DNA from 3 places in the Silvania sp. genome. Region 2 is predicted to be linked to each of the others. Evidence: riboswitches for the same ligand, from Rfam matches in the RefSeq annotation. Region 2 holds a riboswitch; each other region holds the start of a gene.
The links. A riboswitch is a leader RNA that binds a small molecule or an ion and turns the genes downstream of it on or off. The one in region 2 is predicted to bind thiamine pyrophosphate.
Positions count from the first base shown of each region.

Region 1: linked by a shared signal. The riboswitch ahead of thiC (phosphomethylpyrimidine synthase ThiC) and the one ahead of thiM (hydroxyethylthiazole kinase) in region 2 are both predicted to bind thiamine pyrophosphate.
Region 3: linked by a shared signal. The riboswitch ahead of thiB (thiamine ABC transporter substrate binding subunit) and the one ahead of thiM (hydroxyethylthiazole kinase) in region 2 are both predicted to bind thiamine pyrophosphate.

Region 1 is NZ_JBOGBT010000015.1:5,278-12,774, reverse strand. It holds gene ACRDD5_RS02720 (YjaG family protein) at 1-175, opposite strand, end outside; gene nfi (deoxyribonuclease V) at 218-889, opposite strand; gene hemE (uroporphyrinogen decarboxylase) at 899-1,963, opposite strand; gene nudC (NAD(+) diphosphatase) at 2,004-2,777, opposite strand; gene rsd (sigma D regulator) at 2,873-3,370, shown strand; TPP riboswitch at 3,424-3,532, shown strand; gene thiC (phosphomethylpyrimidine synthase ThiC) at 3,610-5,505, shown strand; gene thiE (thiamine phosphate synthase) at 5,505-6,140, shown strand; gene ACRDD5_RS02685 (HesA/MoeB/ThiF family protein) at 6,133-6,888, shown strand; gene thiS (sulfur carrier protein ThiS) at 6,872-7,072, shown strand; gene thiG (thiazole synthase) at 7,074-7,497, shown strand, end outside.
Region 2 is NZ_JBOGBT010000017.1:65,043-72,539, forward strand. It holds gene ACRDD5_RS03085 (diaminobutyrate--2-oxoglutarate transaminase) at 24-1,406, opposite strand; partial or broken gene ACRDD5_RS03090 (hypothetical protein) at 1,706-1,900, opposite strand; gene ACRDD5_RS03095 (PAAR domain-containing protein) at 2,778-4,178, opposite strand; TPP riboswitch at 4,360-4,456, shown strand; gene thiM (hydroxyethylthiazole kinase) at 4,492-5,262, shown strand; gene thiD (bifunctional hydroxymethylpyrimidine kinase/phosphomethylpyrimidine kinase) at 5,259-6,059, shown strand; gene ACRDD5_RS03110 (GntR family transcriptional regulator) at 6,102-6,848, shown strand; gene ACRDD5_RS03115 (PfkB family carbohydrate kinase) at 6,822-7,497, opposite strand, start outside.
Region 3 is NZ_JBOGBT010000039.1:82,630-90,126, forward strand. It holds gene leuB (3-isopropylmalate dehydrogenase) at 1-264, shown strand, start outside; gene leuC (3-isopropylmalate dehydratase large subunit) at 267-1,667, shown strand; gene leuD (3-isopropylmalate dehydratase small subunit) at 1,678-2,283, shown strand; gene ACRDD5_RS08155 (sugar efflux transporter) at 2,334-3,512, opposite strand; gene sgrT (glucose uptake inhibitor SgrT) at 3,616-3,768, opposite strand; gene sgrR (HTH-type transcriptional regulator SgrR) at 3,856-5,511, shown strand; TPP riboswitch at 5,548-5,647, shown strand; gene thiB (thiamine ABC transporter substrate binding subunit) at 5,682-6,665, shown strand; gene thiP (thiamine/thiamine pyrophosphate ABC transporter permease ThiP) at 6,641-7,497, shown strand, end outside.

The sequences.
Region 1 (7,497 bases), on a different contig from region 2:
GCGTTTCCCACACCAGGTCGAGGATACGGCGATACAGTTGACCTTCACCAAATTCAGTCTGCTTGCAGAACATGGCGTAGTTTGGATACATACGTTCGCACAGACAGGCCATAAAGGTGACATGCTGCCAGCTTTCCAGCTTCTCAAGGCGCAGATGAATCGGGTTTTGTAACATGATGAACTCTCAGAGTCAGAAATTGGCGGCAGTTTACCTGATTCAGGGCTGAATTTCCTGCCAACGAATGAAAGCCGGACGCCCGGATGCCACCGCATCGGCCCAGCGGGTCGGTTCTGGCAGCCGATAGCCTTTCATACAGCGCTGTACCCATCCCAACGCGCTATCCAGGCTGACACGATGGCCGGTCGCGATGAACAGCGGATTGCAGCGTGCCTTACTGCGCCACACCCACGCCAGTTGCTCGCCTTTGTCCATTAGTGGCGCCAGCGCGCCAGGTTCTGCCGACAGCGGTTCGAACTTACCGCAGAGGCGTTTTTTCGCCACGCCAATGGTTGGGACATCCACCAGCAGGCCAAAATGGCTGGCGACGCCAAGCCGACGGGGATGAGAGATGCCGTGCCCGTCAACGAACAGCAGATCCGGTTTTTGCGACAGCTGCTGCCACGCGGCCAGCAGCGCAGGGTATTCGCGAAAGGAGAGAAAACCGGGGATGTAGGGCATGGTGGTGGCGATACGCGCCACCTGATATTCGACAAGTTCCAGCGAGGGATATTTCAGCAGCACTATCGCCGCCCGCGTCACGTCCCCGCCCTGCTCAAACCCGACGTCCGCACCCGCAATCAGTGTGGGTGGGTCTTTATCCAGCCGATCCTCGCGAGAGACCGAGGCGGCAAGTTCGATTTGCTGAGCGCGTAATGACGCAAGATCCATAGCAATTCCTTACAGGTGATACTGAGCAGAAAGTCGGTGCACCGCCTCCACGAACACGCCCGCATGCTCTGGCGGTACATCCTGATGAATACCGTGTCCCAGGTTGAAGACATGACCTTCGCCCTGACCGAATCCGGCCAGAATGGTTGCGACCTCTTCTTCAATGCGGGCAGCCGGCGCATAAAGCATAGACGGGTCCATATTGCCCTGCAGCGCCACCTTGTCGCCCACGCGACGGCGCGCCTCGGCTATATCCATCGTCCAGTCGATACCCAGCGCGTCACAGCCGGTCTCTGCCAGCGCTTCCAGCCACTGACCGCCACCTTTGGTGAACAGAGTCACCGGCACGCGGCGGCCTTCGTTTTCACGCAGCAGGCCATCAACGATTTTGTGCATGTAGTAGAGTGAGAACTGCTGATAATCGCGTCCGGTCAGCACGCCGCCCCAGGTATCAAAAATCATCACCGACTGAGCGCCCGCTTTAATTTGTGCGTTCAGGTACAGGGTGACGCTTTTCGCCAGCTTATCGAGCAGGGCATGCAACGCCCGCGGATCGGCGTACATCATCTTTTTGATCACCGTAAAGGCTTTGCTGCTGCCGCCCTCAACCATGTAGGTTGCCAGCGTCCACGGGCTGCCGGAGAAGCCAATCAGCGGCACGTCGCCTTTCAGCTCGCGGCGGATGGTCCGCACGGCGTTCATCACGTACCCAAGCTCCTGCTCCGGGTCCGGAATGGGCAAATTATCGATGTCTGCCTGGCACTTAATCGGTGAGGAGAAGCGCGGGCCTTCACCCGTTTCGAAATAGAGCCCGAGGCCCATTGCATCCGGGATGGTCAGAATGTCTGAAAAAAGGATCGCCGCATCCAGCGGGAAGCGACGCAGCGGCTGGAGCGTCACTTCGCATGCCAGCTCTGCGTTTTTGCACAGCGACATAAAATCGCCCGCCTGCGCGCGCGTGGCTTTGTATTCCGGCAAATAGCGGCCCGCCTGGCGCATCATCCATACCGGGGTGACATCAACGGGTTGGCGCAGCAGCGCACGCAGATAACGATCGTTCTTCAGTTCGGTCATTTTTGCAGTTCCTTAAGCGTCTTATCCCCAGTGTATCATGTCATTCATCGTCGGCCCGACACATTGCCACCGTATCTTCTATCAGGCGGCGCGCCACGGTGCCTGGCGGCGGAAGCAGTGGTAAATTGTCATAGCGATACCAGTCGGCGCTCAGCAGCTCTTTCTGATCGATAACAATCTCGCCGCTGTCGTACTCGGCCATAAAAGCCGTCATCAGCGATTGCGGGAACGGCCAGGGCTGCGAGGTGACATAACGCAAATTTTTCACCTTGATACCGCTCTCTTCCATCACTTCGCGCGCGACCGCCTGCTCCAGCGTTTCGCCCACTTCAACAAAGCCGGCCAGTACGGTGTGAACGCCGTTACGGTGGCGGGTGTGTTGCGCCAGTAAAAGGGAATCATCACGACGAATAGCAACGATAATGCAGGGGGCGATTTGCGGATAATAGCGTTCGCGACAGTGGCTGCAGAGCATCGCCCACTCGGTTTTGCTCGGGTGCATGGTGTGGCCGCAATAGCCGCAATATTGATGCGAACGATAAAACTCGGCCAATTGCACGGCGCGCCCGGCCAGCTGGAACAAGCCCACATCAAGATCGAGCACCTGCCGCACCGATCCCATCTCATGGGAACGATTTTGTTGGATCAACCACACAGAATCGCCCTGCCACTCACCTATACTGAGTGCGGCTTGTCCCGCAAGATCGAAATTTTTCGCTTCGCCATGGGGTAATTCTCCCCCGGGCAACCATAATTTTTGTTCATGGCTGACTAACCACCAGCCACGATCCGATTTTTCAATTATACGATCCATATCTATTGCACAACCTTTGCTTCACAGGCATGTTGGTAACATTACTATTACATTTTGGGTGGGCAGCTTTTAATCTTAACCTTGCGGAGTCAAACATGCTAAACCAGCTAGAAAACCTGACAGAGCGCGTTGGCGGAAGTAATAAACTGGTCGATCGCTGGCTGCACGTGCGTAAACATCTGCTTGTTGCCTACTACAACCTTGTTGGCATTAAGCCTGGCAAAGAATCCTATATGCGCCTGAACGAAAAAGCGCTGGATGATTTTTGTCAAAGCCTTGTCGATTACCTTTCCAACGGTCATTTTAATATTTATGAACGTATTATTCGCGAAATGGAAGGTAGCAGTCCGCTTTTAGCCGCGACCAAACTGTATCCCCAGCTGGAGGCCAATACCCAGCAAATCATGGATTATTACGACTCCACTCTCGAAAACGCCATCGACCAGGATAATTATCTGCAATTTCAGCAGGCACTTTCCGATATCGGCGAGGCGTTGGAGCAACGATTTACGCTGGAAGATAACCTGATCGCGCTGGCGCTGGATCACAATTTTAAAGCGAGTAACGAAGATAACGTCGCCCGTCCGGCTTGAGTTATTTATCGTTAACGCGTAGTTTACATTCATTGCTCCCGCTGTAAGGGAGCACATTCTTGTCGGAGTGCCCAGTGCGAAAGCCGGGCTGAGACCGTTAATTCGGGATCCGCGGAACCTGATCAGGTTAAAACCTGCGAAGGGAACAAGAGTCAATTTATTGCATCGCCCTCCGGGCGATCCTCTCTTGCTTCATCCGACGTCTGACAAGCCACTTCCTACACTTTCTGGAATGAGCTATGTCTGCCACAAAAATGACCCGTCGCGAACAGCGCGCCCACGCCCAACACTTTATCGACACCCTGGAAGGCACCGCTTTCCCCAACTCAAAACGTATCTATTTGAGCGGATCGCAGGACGATATTCGCGTACCGATGCGCGAGATCCAGCTCAGCCCGACGCTTATCGGCGGCAGCAAAGACAATCCGCAGCGGGAAGAAAACGAGGCGGTACCGGTCTACGACACCTCCGGTCCTTACGGCGATCCGGCGGTGACGATTAATGTACAAAAAGGGCTGGCAAAGCTGCGCCAGACCTGGATTGACGCCCGTGACGACAGCGAAGCGCTAGACGAGCAAAGCTCTGCTTACACCAAAGAACGCCTAGCGGATGATGGGCTGGATGAACTGCGCTTTACCGGCCTGCTGACGCCGAAACGCGCCAGAGCCGGCAAGTGCGTGACTCAGCTGCACTACGCCCGCCAGGGTATCGTGACCCCGGAGATGGAATTTATCGCCATCCGCGAAAACATGGGTCGTGAGCGTATTCGCGGGGAAGTGCTGCGCCACCAGCACCCAGGCGAAGGCTTTGGCGCTCGCCTGCCGGAGAACATCACCCCGGAGTTTGTACGTGACGAAGTCGCGGCGGGCCGGGCGATTATTCCTGCCAACATTAACCACCCGGAATCAGAGCCGATGATCATTGGCCGCAATTTCCTGGTGAAAGTGAATGCCAACATCGGTAATTCAGCCGTCACCTCCTCCATCGAAGAAGAGGTGGAGAAACTGGTGTGGTCCACCCGCTGGGGTGCGGACACGGTCATGGACCTCTCCACCGGACGCTATATTCATGAAACCCGCGAGTGGATCCTGCGTAACAGCCCGGTACCCATTGGCACAGTTCCCATCTACCAGGCGCTGGAAAAGGTTAACGGCATTGCCGAAGATCTCACCTGGGAAGCCTTCCGCGATACCCTGCTGGAGCAGGCAGAGCAAGGCGTCGACTACTTCACTATCCATGCGGGCGTACTGCTGCGCTACGTCCCGATGACCGCCAAACGCCTGACCGGGATTGTCTCCCGTGGGGGCTCAATTATGGCGAAGTGGTGCCTGTCTCATCACCAGGAAAACTTCCTGTACGAGCACTTCCGCGAAATCTGTGAGATCTGCGCCGCGTACGACGTCTCGCTGTCGCTGGGCGACGGTCTGCGTCCGGGATCTATTCGCGACGCCAACGACGAAGCCCAGTTTGCCGAGCTGCACACCCTGGGCGAGCTGACCAAAATTGCCTGGGAATATGACGTGCAGGTGATGATCGAAGGCCCGGGCCATGTGCCGATGCAGATGATCCGCCGCAACATGACCGAGGAGCTGGAACACTGCCATGAAGCGCCGTTTTACACCCTTGGGCCGCTGACCACCGACATCGCTCCGGGGTATGACCACTTCACCTCCGGGATTGGCGCGGCAATGATCGGCTGGTTTGGCTGCGCGATGCTCTGCTACGTCACGCCGAAAGAGCATCTCGGTCTGCCGAACAAAGAGGACGTGAAGCAAGGTCTGATCACCTACAAAATCGCCGCCCATGCGGCCGATCTGGCGAAGGGTCATCCGGGGGCGCAGATCCGCGATAACGCCATGTCAAAAGCGCGCTTCGAATTCCGCTGGGAAGACCAGTTCAACCTGGCTCTCGATCCCTTTACCGCCCGCGCCTATCACGACGAAACCCTGCCGCAGGAGTCCGGCAAAGTAGCCCACTTCTGCTCCATGTGCGGACCGAAGTTTTGCTCGATGAAAATCAGCCAGGAGGTGCGCGACTACGCGGCGAAACAGACCATCGAGGTGGGGATGGCCGACATGTCAGAATCCTTCCGCGCCAAAGGCGGCGAGATCTACCTCAAAAAAGAGGAGGCGTGATGTATCAACCCAACTTCCCATCGGTTCCCTTTCGTCTGGGGCTTTATCCGGTAGTCGACAGCGTGGCGTGGATTGAACGCCTCCTGACTGCGGGCGTAAAAACGATCCAGCTGCGAATCAAAGATAAACAGGATGACGAGGTTGAAGCCGACATCATGGCAGCCATTGAGCTGGGGCGTCGCTACGACGCCCGCCTGTTTATCAACGACTACTGGCATCTGGCGATCAAGCATCAGGCTTACGGCGTGCATCTGGGTCAGGAGGATCTGGAGACCACCGATCTTGAGGCCATTCGTGCCGCCGGATTACGCCTCGGCGTCTCAACCCACGACGACATGGAAATCGACGTGGCGCTGGCGGCGCGTCCATCCTACATCGCCCTCGGGCATGTTTTCCCGACCCGGACCAAGCAGATGCCTTCCGCGCCCCAGGGACTGGAGCAGCTGACCCGGCATATCGAACGACTTGCGGATTATCCCACCGTCGCCATCGGCGGTATCAGCCTCGAGCGGGCCCCGGCGGTACTGGCGACCGGCGTCGGGAGCATCGCGGTGGTGAGCGCCATTACTCAGGCCGATGACTGGCAGGCGGCAACGGCACAATTACTGCAACGGGTGGGGGCAGGCGATGAATGATCGTGACTTTATGCGCTACAGCCGCCAGATCCTGCTGGACGATATCGCCATCGACGGGCAGCAAAAGCTGCTCGCCAGTCGGGTGCTGATTGTGGGGCTGGGTGGTCTTGGCGCACCGGCAGCGCTGTATCTGACCGGGGCAGGTATTGGCACGCTGGTACTGGCCGACGACGACGACGTCCATCTGAGTAATTTGCAGCGCCAGATTGTATTTACCACCGACGATCTGGATCAGCCGAAAGCGCAGGTAACACAGCGTCGGCTGACCCAGCTTAATCCAGATATCCGTCTGATTGCATTACAGCAACGTCTGGAAGGCGCTGCGCTTAACGAGCAGGTGGCGCAGGCCGACCTGGTGCTGGATTGCACCGATAACATGGCGACGCGGCAGGCGATTAACGCTGCCTGCGTAACACTCGACACCCCGCTCATCACCGCCAGCGCCGTGGGTTTTGGCGGGCAACTGATGACGCTAACCCCTCCCTGGACGCAGGGCTGCTACCGCTGCCTGTGGCCGGATGATAGCGAGCCGCAGCGTAACTGCCGCACCGCAGGCATCGTCGGGCCGGTAGTGGGCGTCATGGGAACCCTGCAGGCGCTGGAGGCGATCAAGCTACTCAGCGGGATTAAGACCACATGCAATACGCTGCGACTGTTCGATGCCCGGGCGGGGAGCTGGCGGCAGTTAGCGCTACAGCGTGCCAGCGGCTGTACGGTATGCGGAGGACGCCATGCGGATCCTGTTTAACGACGAACCGATGCAGTGTGCGGACGACATAACCCTCGCCACCCTGCTCGACCATCTACGCCAGTTAAAGCCCGGGGTGGCGCTGGCCCTTAACCAACAGATCCTGCCGCGCGAGCAGTGGGATATTCAGCAGGTGCGCGAAGGCGATCAGATCCTGCTCTTTCAGGTGATTGCCGGAGGCTGAGATGTTACGTATTGCGGATAAAACTTTTGATTCTCATTTATTTACCGGCACTGGAAAATTCGCCTCGCCGCAACTGATGATTGATGCTCTCAAAGAGAGCGGCAGCCAGCTGGTGACGCTGGCGATGAAGCGGGTCGATCTGCGTAACCACAACGATGCCATTCTTGCGCCGCTGCGCGCTGCGGGCGTCACGTTGCTGCCAAACACCTCCGGTGCCAAAACGGCAGAAGAGGCGGTGTTCGCCGCGCAGCTGGCACGCGAGGCGCTGGGCACCCACTGGCTTAAACTGGAGATCCATCCCGATGCCCGCTGGCTACTGCCCGATCCGATTGAAACGCTGAAAGCCGCCGAGCAACTGGTAAAACAGGGGTTCACGGTGCTGCCCTACTGTGGGGCCGATCCGGTGCTGTGCAAGCGGCTGGAGG
Region 2 (7,497 bases):
CTTATGCTTCGTCTCCGGTTCGGTTAGGCTGGGCGAACGCCCGCAGCAAGCAGTGCCTGCTCAAATTTGTCCAGGAACACGTTCAGTTCCTTGTCGCTTATCAGCAGGGAAGGCAGCAGACGAACAACGTTGCCGTTACGACCACCACGTTCCAGAATCAGACCAGCTTCGAAGCATTTCTTCTGGATCAGTGCAGAGAGATCGCCATCGCCCGGGAAGCAGCCCATGTGGTCTGCCGCTTCGTGCGGTTTCACGATCTCAATACCGATCATCAGGCCCAGACCGCGCACGTGACCAATAACCGGATAGCGTTTCTGCAGCTCAACCAGTTTTGCTTTCAGCCACTCGCCCTGGGCGGCAACTTTATCAGCAACGTTCTGCTCTTTGAGGATCTGCAGGGTAGTCAGGCCAGTGGCCATCGCCAGCTGGTTGCCACGGAAGGTGCCGGTATGGTGACCCGGAGACCAGGCATCGAACTGCTTTTTGATGCCGAGCACGGCCAGCGGCAGACCACCACCCACAGCTTTAGACATCACAACGATGTCAGGCTGGATACCTGCGTGTTCGAAGGCGAAGAACTTACCAGTACGGGCAAAGCCCGCCTGCACTTCGTCGAGAATCAACAGAATGCCGTTTTCTTCAGTCACTTTACGAATACGCTGCAGCCACTCAACCGGAGCCGGGTTCACGCCGCCTTCGCCCTGAACCGCTTCCAGAATAACGGCAGCCGGTTTACGCACGCCGCTTTCAACGTCGTTGATCAGGTTTTCGAAGTAGTAGCTCAGGGCTTTAACGCCCGCTTCACCGCCGATACCCAGCGGGCAGCGGTACTGGTGCGGGTAAGGCATAAACTGCACTTCCGGCATCATGCCGTCGACCGCTTCTTTCGGAGACAGGTTGCCGGTCACGGACAGTGCGCCGTGCGTCATTCCGTGATACGCGCCAGAGAAGCTGATAATGCCGCTGCGGCCGGTGACTTTTTTCGCCAGCTTCAGTGCGGCTTCAACCGCATCCGCGCCGGAAGGGCCGGTAAACTGCAGGCAATACTCTTTGCCCTGACCAGGCAGAACGGAGAGCAGGTATTCTGAAAACTCGTCTTTCAACGGCGTAGTCAGATCCAGGGTATGTAACGGCAAGCCGCTGGTAATGACACTTTGGATGCTTTTCAGCACATCAGGATGGTTATGACCCAATGCCAGCGTTCCCGCTCCGGCAAGGCAATCAAGATACTCTTTGTTATCCGCATCAGTGATCCACACGCCGTCCGCCTTAGTAATCGCTAAAGGCAGTTTGCGTGGGTAACTTCTGACGTTGGATTCCATTTCGGCCTGACGGGCCAGATAGGTTTCGTTGGTTTTGAAAGAAGAGGCATTCAAAGAATCAATACGGACTTTATCCGTCATCATATCACTCCTACAACCGCGGCTCATCGATGGCCACGATTGAACAATTAAAAGAAAAATGAGAAGGGCATCAAAAATTCGCGGCCAATATAGAGCCTTTTTGCGTGGGGCTCAATGGTTAATTGTTTATCGTTTTGTTACGCGTTCGCAATTGACGCGCGCAGGCCGTTAACCCGCATGGCGACTACGGTTTACCCGCGGGCGCTCAGGCTAAAAAAGTGGGGCAATTCCGGGCAAAAAAATACCCTCACCAGCGCGATGGCGGGCAAAGGTTTTTGGACGCCGTAAACTTACTTTTTAACCTTTGTTGCCGCTTGCGCATTCTCTAACGCCTGCTTTTCAGCTGCCGCATTGATCGTAGCCTGACGGTTCTGATCGGCGATATAGCACGCATCGCGGCTTACGCCTTTTGCTTCGCAGTCTGCTAAGCGTTGCTCCTCAGAGACGCAGCCTGAGAGAAGCGCTGCCACAATACCTGCTAATACAATCTTGTTCATAGATTAACCTTAAGTGAGCTGAGAACGCGTCGGCATGACGGTCTTGTTTCTATAGAAGTAACGGATTGCTAACGCGAGGGTACTATCGCGAAAGGGTAGGCTAAACAGCTTGATGCAGATCACACTTAGCACGAATAGCTAAAAAGATGAGAGTGGTCTGTAGAGGGAGTGGCGAGAACGATACTCCCTCTACAAAAGGTATTTTAACTGCCCGCCTCGTTATTCTTACGCCACGCGGGGATAGTATTAAGCAGATAATGGCGAAGCGTTCAGCGCTTTGGGGTTAGAGCTCAGGCAGATTGCTCGTCTCTCGCTCCACGCGCTGAATAATATCCAAATCCCACTGCATGAGAAAAACGGAGGTCTCACTAAGCGTTATTTACATATGTTTCCCTTATCCTCAGTTTCTTATGTGATTGATGGTCTGGATTGGGAGTAAATGGTTAGAAAGAGAAGAAGCCAAATAAAAGTATATTTGGCTTCTATTTTTCACGATTTGATAAATAGATAAGAGGCAGCGACATTAGAAAGAATTAAAATAATAGTTATCAAAAATAATGTGAACTTAACTTTTAGCCATGATGTCATTTCATCGGGTAAAGTTCTGATGAAATCATAATGGTCTGAGTTCATACCTCTAACTATGAAACTGCCTTTCTTTACAATAAGAGGTAAGAAGAAATAAAAGTCTTTTTGAAATGTAAAAAAAAGCCCCCCTGCCTGAGCAAGTATTATTCCATTTGGTAGAAATCCAAATCGCTCGCGGAAAATTTCACACAATATAATGTGATGCTTGTTTTTTAATGCGGAATACCCATATGTTATTATTGTAAAAACCATAAAGAGTACAAATAAAATAGCAGATGTAATATTCACACTATTTACCTACCGAGTTATAAATCATCTCACCAAAGCCTTCGCCTTTGTCTGAGAAGTATTCACCAGCAAGGGCACCGCCACCACTCCCAAGAATTATGCCACAGGCTAAGGCACCAGCCCCGGCTACCTCTATTGTTGTAACACCCAAAACTAAAGAGCAGATACCCATACCAACAGCACCTCCGGCATAACCACCAGCAAGGCTACCAGCGAAGCTACCGATCTCTGTATATTTTTTCTTCGCACATTCAGTTTCGCGACCAGTTGAACAAGCCTCATTTATCTCATTGATTGAGTGAACCGCACTAAACACTATTCCAACGTAACCAGTATAGCGCATTGCTTTAACATATTTAGCTGCGCGCTCAATATGGGTTGCGTATCCTTCAATATCGCTGATCCCAGTCTCATTCCATTGGTATGTTATTGAACGGGTAGACAAACCCAGCACATTTTTGATTTTATTATACTCTCCAAGCTTCATCGCTTTATTCAGGAAGCCAACTTTGAGAATACTGTCGAGTTCGTTGAAGAGTTGAGTACGCCTCACATAGAATTGTTCACCGATCAATGCGCCTCGCGTCATATACGTATTTTTATATGTCGCCTGGATCTCTTTGAGAATTCGTTCGATATTCTCAAAATATTTCCCGACCGGATCGGCAACAAGCCCTATTCCTTTATCCGCAATGTTAGAAAAATGGGCAATGGTGGCGTAATGCTTGTGCAGGAAATTAGCTTCTTTATGTGTCAGCGGCTCAAGGGCTGCATCAACCCTGGCTTTTGCTTTTTGCATGTGGGCGATCTGCTCGTCGTCCTGCTTTTCAGGATCAACCAGAAGCATAATCGAACCAGCTTTATAGCTTTGGTCTGCACCGTTCAGCGTAGCAAATAGCGCTTTGGCTCCTGCCGGTGGGTTTTCAGTGAACAGCAGACGTTGCCAGGCTTCTGTCGTACCGCCATAGGGGAGAACAGCGAAACCTGCATCTATGCCCGATTTTTTCTTCTTCGCTGTCTGTGCGTGCTGTTCAGGCTCTGAGTAAACTTCTGGAGCGAGTGAGGCGGATAGTGGAGCCACAGTCGCTGAGCCTGCGTTTCCGAATGCCTGTGGTTCTTCTTTTTCATACATGGGGTAAGCGTTAGAGGGGCGTATTTTTGCCTTACAGGGGCATGAACTGTAGCTATCAAGTGACCCTGCTACACGTCTGTTATCTGCACCATCCGTAAAAATTGAGATCCCGCCAATAATCTTGTACGTGTTGCCGTCTTTGCCACAGGTTACAGGGTCGCCTTCTTTTGCTATCGGTTTACCGAAAGCAATACCCAGCGCTGAGCCTACGACGATTCTTCCTCCGCATGTTGTTCTGTCCCCCTGGCAAAGCACAATCCCTGTCGCCATAAATCCCTCTGGTTAATGAGGAAATAATCAAGGAGGTCATTTTACAAACAATCACCCCATGCGCAACAAGTATCAGACTTAAGGGAAACTTCGTTTCGTAACAATCAGTAAGGGGGGCCGGATGAACTGCTTGCACCAGCAAGCCGCTTCCCCTAATCTGGCGGGCGTAAAAAGATTTAACTTACATGACTCGGGGTGCCCTTCCTTGTGAAGGCTGAGAAATACCCGTACCACCTGATCTGGATAATGCCAGCGTAGGGAAGTCAGATGCCCTCCGGGCTATCGCTTCTTCGCGCAAGGCAGGAGCGATACCATGCAGCCTGACCTGCTCAATTTACACGCCTTACACCATTTCCGAACCCGTTCCCCGCTGACGCACTGCATGACCAATGATGTGGTGCAGACCTTTACCGCGAACGTGTTGCTGTCTCTCGGAGCGTCACCGGCGATGGTGATTGAAGCCGAAGAGGCCGAACAGTTTGCCTCTGTGGCCGATGCGCTGCTGATTAACGTCGGCACCTTGACTGCGTCGCGTGCTCAGTCGATGCGCCGGGCAATCGAAAGCGCCGTCGCCGCAGGCAAACCCTGGCTGCTCGATCCGGTCGCCGTTGGGGCGCTGGCGTACCGCACCCGCTTTTGCCAGCAAATTCTCGCCCTGAAACCTGCCGCCATCCGCGGCAATGCCTCAGAAATTATGGCCTTGGCCGGGATGAGCGCGGGCGGGCGCGGGGTGGATACCACCGATACGGCAGCCAGCGCGTTGCCTGCGGCGCAGGCGCTGGCGCGTCAGACCAATGCAATTGTGGCGGTGACCGGCGAGGTGGATTACGTCACTGACGGGCAGCGCATCCAGGCTGTGACCGGCGGCAATCCGATGATGACCCGCGTGGTGGGCACCGGCTGCGCGCTGTCGGCGGTGGCGGCGGCCAGCTGTTCGCTGCCGGGCGATCGGCTGGATAACATCGCCGCAGCCTGTGGTTGGATGAAGCGGGCGGGCACCCTCGCTGCCGCACAAAGTCAGGGGCCGGGCAGTTTTGCGACGGCGTTTCTGGATGCTTTGTGGAATCTGGGGGATCAGGCATGAAGCGCATTAACGCTCTGACCATTGCCGGTACCGATCCCAGCGGCGGCGCAGGGATCCAGGCCGACCTGAAAACCTTCTCCGCGCTGGGCGCCTACGGCTGCTCGGTCATCACCGCGCTGGTGGCGCAAAATACCCGTGGGGTCCAGTCGGTGTATCGCATCGAACCGGATTTTGTGGCCGCGCAGCTGGAGTCGGTGTTCAGCGATGTGCGCATCGATACCACCAAAATCGGCATGCTGGCAGAGACGGATATTGTTGAGGCCGTGGCAGAGCAGCTTAAACGTTATCAGGTGCAGAACGTGGTGCTCGATACCGTGATGCTGGCAAAGAGCGGCGATCCACTATTATCGGCTTCCGCCGTCGATACGCTGCGTATAAAGCTACTGCCACAGGTAGCGCTGATCACACCCAATCTGCCCGAAGCGGCTGCGCTGCTCAATGCCCCGCACGCACAAAACGAGCGTGAAATGAGAGAGCAGGGCATTGCGCTACTCGCCATGGGCTGCGGGGCGGTACTGATGAAAGGTGGTCATCTGGAGGATGCCGAAAGTCCGGACTGGCTCTTTACCCGTGACGGCGAACTCCGCTTTACGGCCCCGCGCGTGCAGACCAAAAATACCCACGGTACGGGCTGTACGCTCTCTGCTGCCCTCGCGGCATTACGTCCACGTCATGACAACTGGCCTGATACGGTGCAGGAGGCCAAGCGCTGGCTCTCAAGCGCGCTGGCAAAAGCCGATAGTCTGGAAGTGGGTCACGGTATTGGGCCGGTACACCATTTCCACGCGTGGTGGTAAGCCTTATACTGGCAGGAGATATCAGGCCTGAGAAAAACAGAGATGGAACAAGCGCATACCCGGCTAATTGCTGAGCTGACTGAACGGATCGCGGCACCGGACAATACCCCGCTGTACCTGAAGTTTGCCGAAACGGTAAAAAATGCGGTGCGCAGCGGGGTGCTGGCCCACGGGAATATTCTGCCAGGTGAGCGCGATCTGAGCCAGTTGACCGGGGTATCGCGCATTACGGTGCGTAAAGCAATGCAGGCGCTGGAAGAGGAGGGGGTAGTGACGCGCGCCCGGGGCTACGGGACACAAATCAATAATATCTTTGAATATTCCCTTAAGGAAGCGCGCGGTTTTTCTCAGCAGGTGGTGCTGCGCGGTAAAAAGCCCAACACGCTATGGGTCAACAAGCGGGTGGTGAAGTGTCCGGAAGAGGTTGCCAGCCAGCTGTCGATTGCCCCGGAAAGTGACGTCTTTTTGCTGAAGCGTATTCGCTATGTGGATGATGACGCCGTCTCGATTGAAGAGTCCTGGGTTCCGGTGGCACTTATCCCTGACCCGGATGCGATTGGTATTTCGCTGTACGACTACTTTCGCAGCCAGAATATCTTCCCGCAGCGGACCCGTTCTCGCGTCAGCGCCCGCATGCCGGACAGTGAATTTCAGACCCATATTAAAATGGATGACAAAATACCGGTGCTGGTGATCAAGCAGATTGCGCTTGACCAGCAACACCGGCCCATTGAGTACAGCATTAGCTACTGTCGCAGCGATCTATACGTCTTTGTGTGCGAAGAGTAACGCCTCGCGCGTGGGGGCACAGTCCCCTCCGCGATGGCTGACCACCCAGGCGGCCACGGCATTGCCCAGCATCACCGCGTCAGCCAGACTCCACCCCGCCGCCAGCCCGGCAAGCGTACCGCCCGCGTGGCTGTCACCTGCGCCAATGGTGTCGACCACGGTAGCCGGAAAGGCAGGACCATAGCCCGAGGTTTCAGCGTCATACCAGGCTGCACCGTCTTTGTCGTGACGGACAATCAGCACTGAGCCGAACCGCTGCTGCCAGTACGCGCCTAAACTGTCATCCTCGACACCCCATCTTTCAGCGGCGAGCTGCGCCTCCTGGCGATTGAGCGACACGATCGGGTTACAGGCCATAATCCGCGCCATCAGCGGGTCAGGAATATCCGCAATACGCGGGCCAAAGTCGATAAACGGCGTCACGTCCTGCAGTCCTTCCAGCCAGCCCGTCAGTAACTCCCCGCACGGTGATGCCAGCTGGTAACCCGACAGATAGACCAGACTGTCAGGCGGCACGGTAAGCGCATCCAGCCAGGGTTGCTGCCACTGGTTTTCCACCCCGCTAAACGACATAAAGGTCCGCTCGCCGTCAGGCTCCACCAGCGCCAGGCACCAGCCGTTGTCGCCGGTTTCGGCTTCCACGACGCTG
Region 3 (7,497 bases), on a different contig from region 2:
TTTGGCCTGTACGAACCAGCAGGCGGCTCGGCACCGGATATCGCGGGCAAGAACATTGCCAACCCGATTGCGCAGATCCTCTCTCTGGCGCTGCTGCTGCGCTACAGCCTGGATGCCAACGAGGCGGCGACGGCGATTGAAAACGCCATCAACCGTGCACTGGAAGAAGGCATCCGCACCGGCGATTTAGCCCGTGGTGCGTCTGCAGTCAGTACCGATGAAATGGGCGATATCATTGCCCGCTATGTCGCTGAAGGGGTGTAATCATGGCGAAGACGTTGTACGAAAAGTTGTTTGACGCTCACGTGGTTTATGAAGCGCAAAACGAAACCCCACTGCTCTATATAGACCGCCATCTGGTGCACGAAGTCACCTCGCCGCAGGCATTTGATGGCCTGCGCGCGCATCATCGTCCGGTGCGTCAGCCGGGTAAAACCTTTGCGACGATGGACCATAACGTCTCGACGCAGACCAAAGACATCAATGCCTCCGGTGAGATGGCCCGCATCCAGATGCAGGAGCTGATTAAGAACTGCAACGAGTTTGGCGTTGAGCTGTATGACCTGAACCACCCATACCAGGGCATTGTCCACGTGATGGGGCCGGAACAGGGTATCACCCTGCCGGGGATGACCATCGTCTGCGGCGACTCCCATACCGCCACCCACGGCGCGTTTGGCGCGCTGGCGTTCGGTATCGGCACCTCCGAAGTAGAACACGTGCTGGCGACCCAGACCCTGAAGCAGGGCCGCGCCAGAACCATGAAGATTGAAGTCACCGGCCAGGCTGCGCCGGGCATCACCGCCAAAGACATTGTGCTGGCAATCATTGGGAAAACGGGTAGCGCAGGCGGTACCGGGCACGTGGTGGAATTCTGTGGCAGCGCTATTCAGGCATTGAGCATGGAAGGCCGCATGACCCTGTGCAACATGGCCATTGAGATGGGTGCGAAAGCCGGTCTGGTTGCTCCGGATGAAATCACCTTCGAGTATGTCAAAGGCCGTCTGCACGCGCCGAAAGACCAGCATTATGACGACGCCGTCGCGTACTGGTCAACCCTCAAAACCGACGACGGCGCGCAATTCGACACCGTTGTGACCCTGCAGGCCGAAACCATTGCGCCGCAGGTGACCTGGGGTACTAACCCAGGCCAGGTGATTTCGGTCACCGACGCAATCCCCGATCCAGCGTCGTTTGCCGATCCGGTTGAGCGCGCCAGTGCCGAAAAAGCGTTGGCCTATATGGGGCTGAAACCGGGCGTGCCGTTGACCGAGGTGGCGATTGATAAAGTCTTTATCGGCTCCTGTACCAACTCGCGGATCGAAGATTTGCGCGCGGCGGCTGAGGTCGCGAAAGGCCGTAAAGTCGCACCAGGCGTGCAGGCGCTGGTCGTTCCCGGCTCCGGTCCGGTGAAAGCCCAGGCAGAAGAGGAAGGTCTGGATAAGATTTTCATCGAAGCGGGCTTTGAATGGCGTCTGCCAGGCTGCTCCATGTGTCTGGCGATGAACAACGATCGCCTGAATCCGGGCGAGCGCTGCGCATCCACCAGCAACCGTAACTTTGAAGGTCGTCAGGGGCGCGGCGGACGCACGCATCTGGTCAGCCCGGCAATGGCCGCGGCAGCAGCAGTGACCGGGCATTTCGCCGATATTCGCAACCTGAAATAAGGAGACCATCATGGCAGAGAAATTTATCCAGCATACTGGCCTGGTTGTCCCCCTGGACGCGGCCAACGTCGATACCGACGCCATTATCCCGAAGCAGTTTTTGCAGAAAGTGACCCGCACCGGTTTTGGTGCGCACCTGTTTAACGACTGGCGTTTTCTGGATGAGAAAGGCGAGGTGCCGAACCCGGAGTTCGTGCTGAACTTCCCGGAGTTCAAAGGCGCGTCGATCCTGCTGGCCAGGGAAAACTTCGGCTGCGGTTCATCACGCGAGCATGCGCCCTGGGCGCTGACCGATTACGGCTTCAAAGTGGTGATTGCACCGAGCTTCGCCGATATCTTTTACGGTAATAGCTTCAACAACCAGCTGCTGCCGGTGACGTTAAGCGACGAACAGGTCGACGAGCTGTTTGCGCTGGTGCAAAGCAGCCCAGGGATTAAATTTGAAGTGGATCTGGAAGCGCAGGAAGTGAAAGCCGGGGATAAAACCTATGGCTTTAGCCTCGATGCCTTCCGCCGCCACTGCATGATCAACGGCCTCGACAGCATCGGCCTGACCCTGCAGCATGAAGAGGCAATTGCCGCCTACGAGAATAAACAGCCAGCCTTTATGGCGTAATGAAATGGCCCGCGCCGCGGGCCATTCTAAAAAAGCCATCGTTCAGAAAATCACACATCCTTGATGCGGAAAGTCAGCGCCAGTGTCACCACTGAAATGGCTGCGATCGCCCAGTAGACCGCAGAGTGGCCGTAGCTTTGTGCCAGCGCGCCCTGAATCATCCCTGCCAGAATCACCCCGGTTGAAATGCTATTAGTAAACAGCGTGGTGGCCGAACCGGCTCGACCCGGCATCAGATCCTGGAACCAGAGCATGCCGATGCCGGCGACAATCCCTATAAAAATGGCGTTAAACAGCTGCAGGGCGAGCAGCGCTTCGTGGCTGTGAAAAAGAATGAGCCCCACGTAAAACAGCACGCCCGCCGCCACCGCGATCAGCATCATCCGCCGTTTACCAAAGTGCTTCACGTAGTAACCCGCGAGGATCATCGCCGGAATTTCCAGCCCAGCCGCCGTTCCCATTAAGATCCCAGCCAGCTTATCCGGCAGACCCAGATCGCTGCTGATCCACAGCGGCATGTCGATGATATACATGGTGTTGCAGGTCCACATCAGCGTGGAGGCGATAAACAGCATCCGTACGTTTTTGTTCTGCCAGCCGCTGACCTGGGTTAAAGGCGTCGCGGTCGCTGATTCCACCCGGGAGACGGTCGGAAGCGCAAAGGCGATCAATCCCAGGCTGATGGCAAAAATCCCTGCCGCGATGGAGAACATGACGGTAAAGCCATAGTTGAGCGCCAGCATAAAGGCCAGCGGCGGGCCGATTACCCACGCCAGGGAGAGCTGGGCACGCATCACCGAGCTGAACATCACCACTTCACGTGCGGAGCTGTCGGCGTATTCACGCGCGAGGGCGAACAGCTGCGGCATGGCGGTATTGGCCAGTGACGCCAGAAACACGCCGCAGGTTAATAAGGTCAGATAATGACGGTTAAAGGCAAACAGCAGCGCATTGCCGATGGCCATGGCGCAGCAAAACAGGATCAGTTTGCGCCGATCGCCCTGACTGTCCGAGCGCTTCGCCAGCCACAGGCTGACCAGGATCCCGGCGATGGCGTTAACAGTATAAAACAGCCCCCCCCAGAATGGCTGGGCCCCCACCTCACGGCTCAGGAATAGACTTAAGGTAGGCGCCTGCAACGCACCGGCCACGCCCATCATAAATGCCACCATTAAAAAGGCAGCGTAGACACCGTTGAGGCGGCGCCCCATCGTCATTAACCAGAGCATGATCAGTTCCCTTCAGCGCAAGTGAAAACGAAAAAAGCCAGCAGATGATACCTGCTGGCGTGGTGATTCGCACCAATACTCAGTCACACATGATCGAAGCAATTCAGCGTTCCGAGGTCGACGTTGTCACCTCCCACTGCATCAGATCGTCCAGTATTTTCAGCTGCTGTTCTGCGCACAGGCGGGCCAGCCAGGACACTCCTTTTGTCGCTGAGAAGTACTTTCGGTAAAACTGACGTGCGGTAGACCTCTTCATCATCACCTCCTCGCTTCATCGAAATGAATTATTGGCCTAATATAGGGATAAATAAATTGCTGATTTTTTGTCAGGAGTTCCTCTTTTATGCCGTCTGGTCGTCTGCAACAACAATTCATCCGCCTGTGGCAATGCTGTGATGGCCAAACCCGGGACACCACGCTCAGCGAACTCGCCGAGCTGCTCAGCTGTTCGCGACGCCATATGCGCACCCTCCTCAACACTATGCAGCAGCAGGGCTGGCTGAGTTGGGAAGCTGAAGCCGGACGCGGGAAACGATCCCGCCTGACCTTTCTCTATACCGGGCTGGCGCTTCAGCAGCAGCGGGCGGAAGACCTGCTGGAGCAGGATCGCATCGAGCAGCTGGTACAGCTGGTGGGGGATAAAGCCGCCGTGCGCCAGATGCTGGTGTCGCACCTGGGCCGTAGCTTCCGTCAGGGAAAGCACATCCTGCGCGTGCTCTATTACCGTCCGATGAAAAATCTTTTACCGGGCAGCGCGTTACGCCGCTCCGAAACCCATATGGCGCGACAGATATTTAGCGGGCTGACGCGCATAAATGAGGAAAATGGGGAACTGGAAGCCGATATCGCCCATCACTGGCAGCAACTTTCTCCGCTGCACTGGCGCTTTTTCCTGCGCCCCGGCATTCATTTCCACCATGGTCGCGAGCTGGAGATGGCCGACGTGATTGCCTCGCTGCAGCGCGCCCGCAAGCTGCCTCTCTATTCGCACATTACGCAGATCCAGTCCCCCACCGCCTGGACGCTGGATATTCAGCTCTCGGAGCCTGACCGCTGGCTGCCGTGGCTGCTGGGGTATGTGCCGTCGATGATCCTGCCGCAGGAATGGGAAACGATGCACAACTTTGCCAGCCAGCCGATCGGCACCGGCCCTTATGCGGTCTCGCGTAACAATAACAATCAGCTCAAGATCCGCGCCTTCGATGATTACTTTGGTTACCGGGCGCTGATTGACGAAGTGAACGTCTGGGTTTTGCCGGATATTAACGAAGAGCTGAGCGTCGGTCTGACGCTGGAGGGGCCCACCGAGGGCGAAAAAGCGGTGGAGAGCCGTCTTGAGGAGGGGTGTTACTACCTGCTGTTCGATGCCCGCTCCCCGCGCGGTGCCAGCACCGACGTGCGCCAGTGGATAAGCCGGATCCTCTCTCCTGCGAACCTGATCTATCAGGCCGAAGAGCTGTACCAGTCCTACTGGTTCCCGGCGTATGGCCTGCTTCCCCGCTGGCACCATGCCCGTCCGGGGCGCGGTGAAAAACCGGCCGGGCTGGAGAGCATTACCCTGACCTTCTATCGGGAGCATGTCGAACATCGGGTCATCGCCAGAATGATGAGCGAACTGCTGGCCGCCGAGCAGGTGACGCTCAACATTCAGGAAGTCAACTACGACGAATGGCATCGCGGCGATGTGGTAAGCGACATCTGGCTCAACAGCGTTAACTTCACCCTGCCGCTCGATTTTTCGCTGTTCTCACACCTGTATGAAGTGCCGCTGCTGCAGCACTGTATTCCCCGCGACTGGCAGCAGGACGCCGCCGCCTGGCGCGCGGGCGAGATGAATCTGGCGGTCTGGTGCCAGCAGCTGCTGGCGCAGCAGGCGATGGTCCCGCTGATCCACCACTGGCTGATGATCCAGGGGCAGCGCAGCATGCGTGGCCTGCGCATGAACACGCTGGGCTGGTTTGACTTTAAGTCGGCATGGTTTGCGCCGCCTGAACCATAATACTTTCGTAATATTCACCAAATCATTACAATGCTGTCGTTCTCATCGGGGTGCTGCGCGCGAGCGTGTGCTGAGAAAATACCCGTCGAACCTGATCCGGATAACGCCGGCGAAGGGATTTGAGGCTGTCGCTCAAAATCCTTTGCCACTCTCAATGTAAGAGGTGCAAAGTGTTCAAAACTGTTCTTCCCCTGCTGGCGCTGATCGCGCTGCCTGCCGTCGCCAGCCCTGTGCTGACGGTCTACACCTACGACTCTTTCGCCGCCGACTGGGGCCCGGGCCCGGCGGTCAAAAAAGCCTTTGAAGCCGACTGCGGCTGCGAGCTGAAGTTCGTGGCGCTGGAAGATGGCGTCTCGCTGCTCAATCGCCTGCGCATGGAAGGTAAAAACAGCAAAGCCGATGTGGTGCTGGGTCTGGATAACAACCTGCTGGAAGCCGCCACCCAAACCGGGCTGTTCGCGAAAAGTGGCGTGGCGACCGATGCGGTAAACGTGCCCGGCGGCTGGAAAAATGACACCTTTGTGCCTTTCGATTACGGCTACTTCGCCTTCGTCTACGACAAAAACAAGCTGAAAAACCCGCCGAAAAGCCTGAAAGAGCTGGTCGAGAGTGACCAGAAATGGCGCGTGATCTACGAAGACCCACGCACCAGCACCCCGGGTCTCGGCCTGCTACTGTGGATGCAGAAAGTGTACGGCGATAAAGCGCCGGAAGCCTGGCAGAAACTGGCCGCCAAAACGGTCACCGTGACCAAGGGCTGGAGTGAAGCCTACGGTCTGTTCCTGAAAGGGGAAAGCGACCTGGTGCTGAGCTACACCACCTCGCCTGCGTATCATATTATCGCCGAGAAGAAAGACAATTATGCCGCCGCTGATTTTGCCGAAGGTCACTACCTGCAGGTTGAAGTGGCTGCCCGCACCCATGCCAGCAAACAGCCGGAGCTGGCCGAGAAGTTCCTGAAATTCATGGTCTCACCGTCGTTCCAGAGCGCCATTCCAGAGGGCAACTGGATGTACCCGGTCACCAACGTCGCGTTACCTGCCGGTTTTGACACGCTGGTGAAACCCAAAACCACGCTGGAATTTACCCCGCACGACGTCGCCGGGAAACGTGCCGCCTGGGTCAGTGAATGGCAACGCGCCGTCAGCCGCTAATCGCCGGCTGGCTCCTTCCGGGGCTGACGGCTGCCACGCTGATGGTGACCGTCGCGCTGGGGGCGTTTCTCGCGCTGTGGCTTAACGCACCCGCTACTGACGTAGCGGCACTGTGGCACGACAGCTATCTGTGGCACGTCATCCGCTTCTCGTTCTGGCAGGCATTTCTCTCCGCACTGCTCTCTGTCGTACCTGCCATCTTCCTCGCCCGCGCCCTCTACCGACGTCGCTTCCCCGGCAGGCAGGCGCTGCTACGCCTGTGCGCGATGACGCTTATCCTGCCGGTACTGGTGGCGGTGTTTGGCATTCTTAGCGTCTATGGCCGTCAGGGCTGGCTTGCCTCCCTGTGTCAGGTACTCGGACTGGAGTGGACGTTCTCACCCTATGGCCTGCAGGGCATTTTGCTGGCACACGTCTTTTTCAATATGCCGATGGCCACGCGGCTGCTGCTGCAGGCGCTGGAGAATATCCCCGGTGAGCAGCGCCAGCTGGCCGCCCAGCTCGGGATGCGCGGCTGGTCGTTTTTCCGGTTTGTCGAGTGGCCCTGGCTGCGCCGCCAGATCCCCCCGGTGGCTGCGCTGATTTTCATGCTCTGCTTCGCCAGCTTTGCCACGGTGCTCTCTCTGGGCGGCGGGCCACAGGCCACCACCATCGAGCTCGCCATCTATCAGGCCCTGAGCTATGACTACGATCCCGGTCGCGCGGCGCTGCTGGCGATGGTGCAGATGTTCTGCTGCCTGGGGCTGGTGGTACTGAGCCAGCGGCTGGGTAAAGCCATTGCGGTGGGCAGCAGCCAACTGACCGGCTGGCGCGATCCGCAGGACTGCCTGCG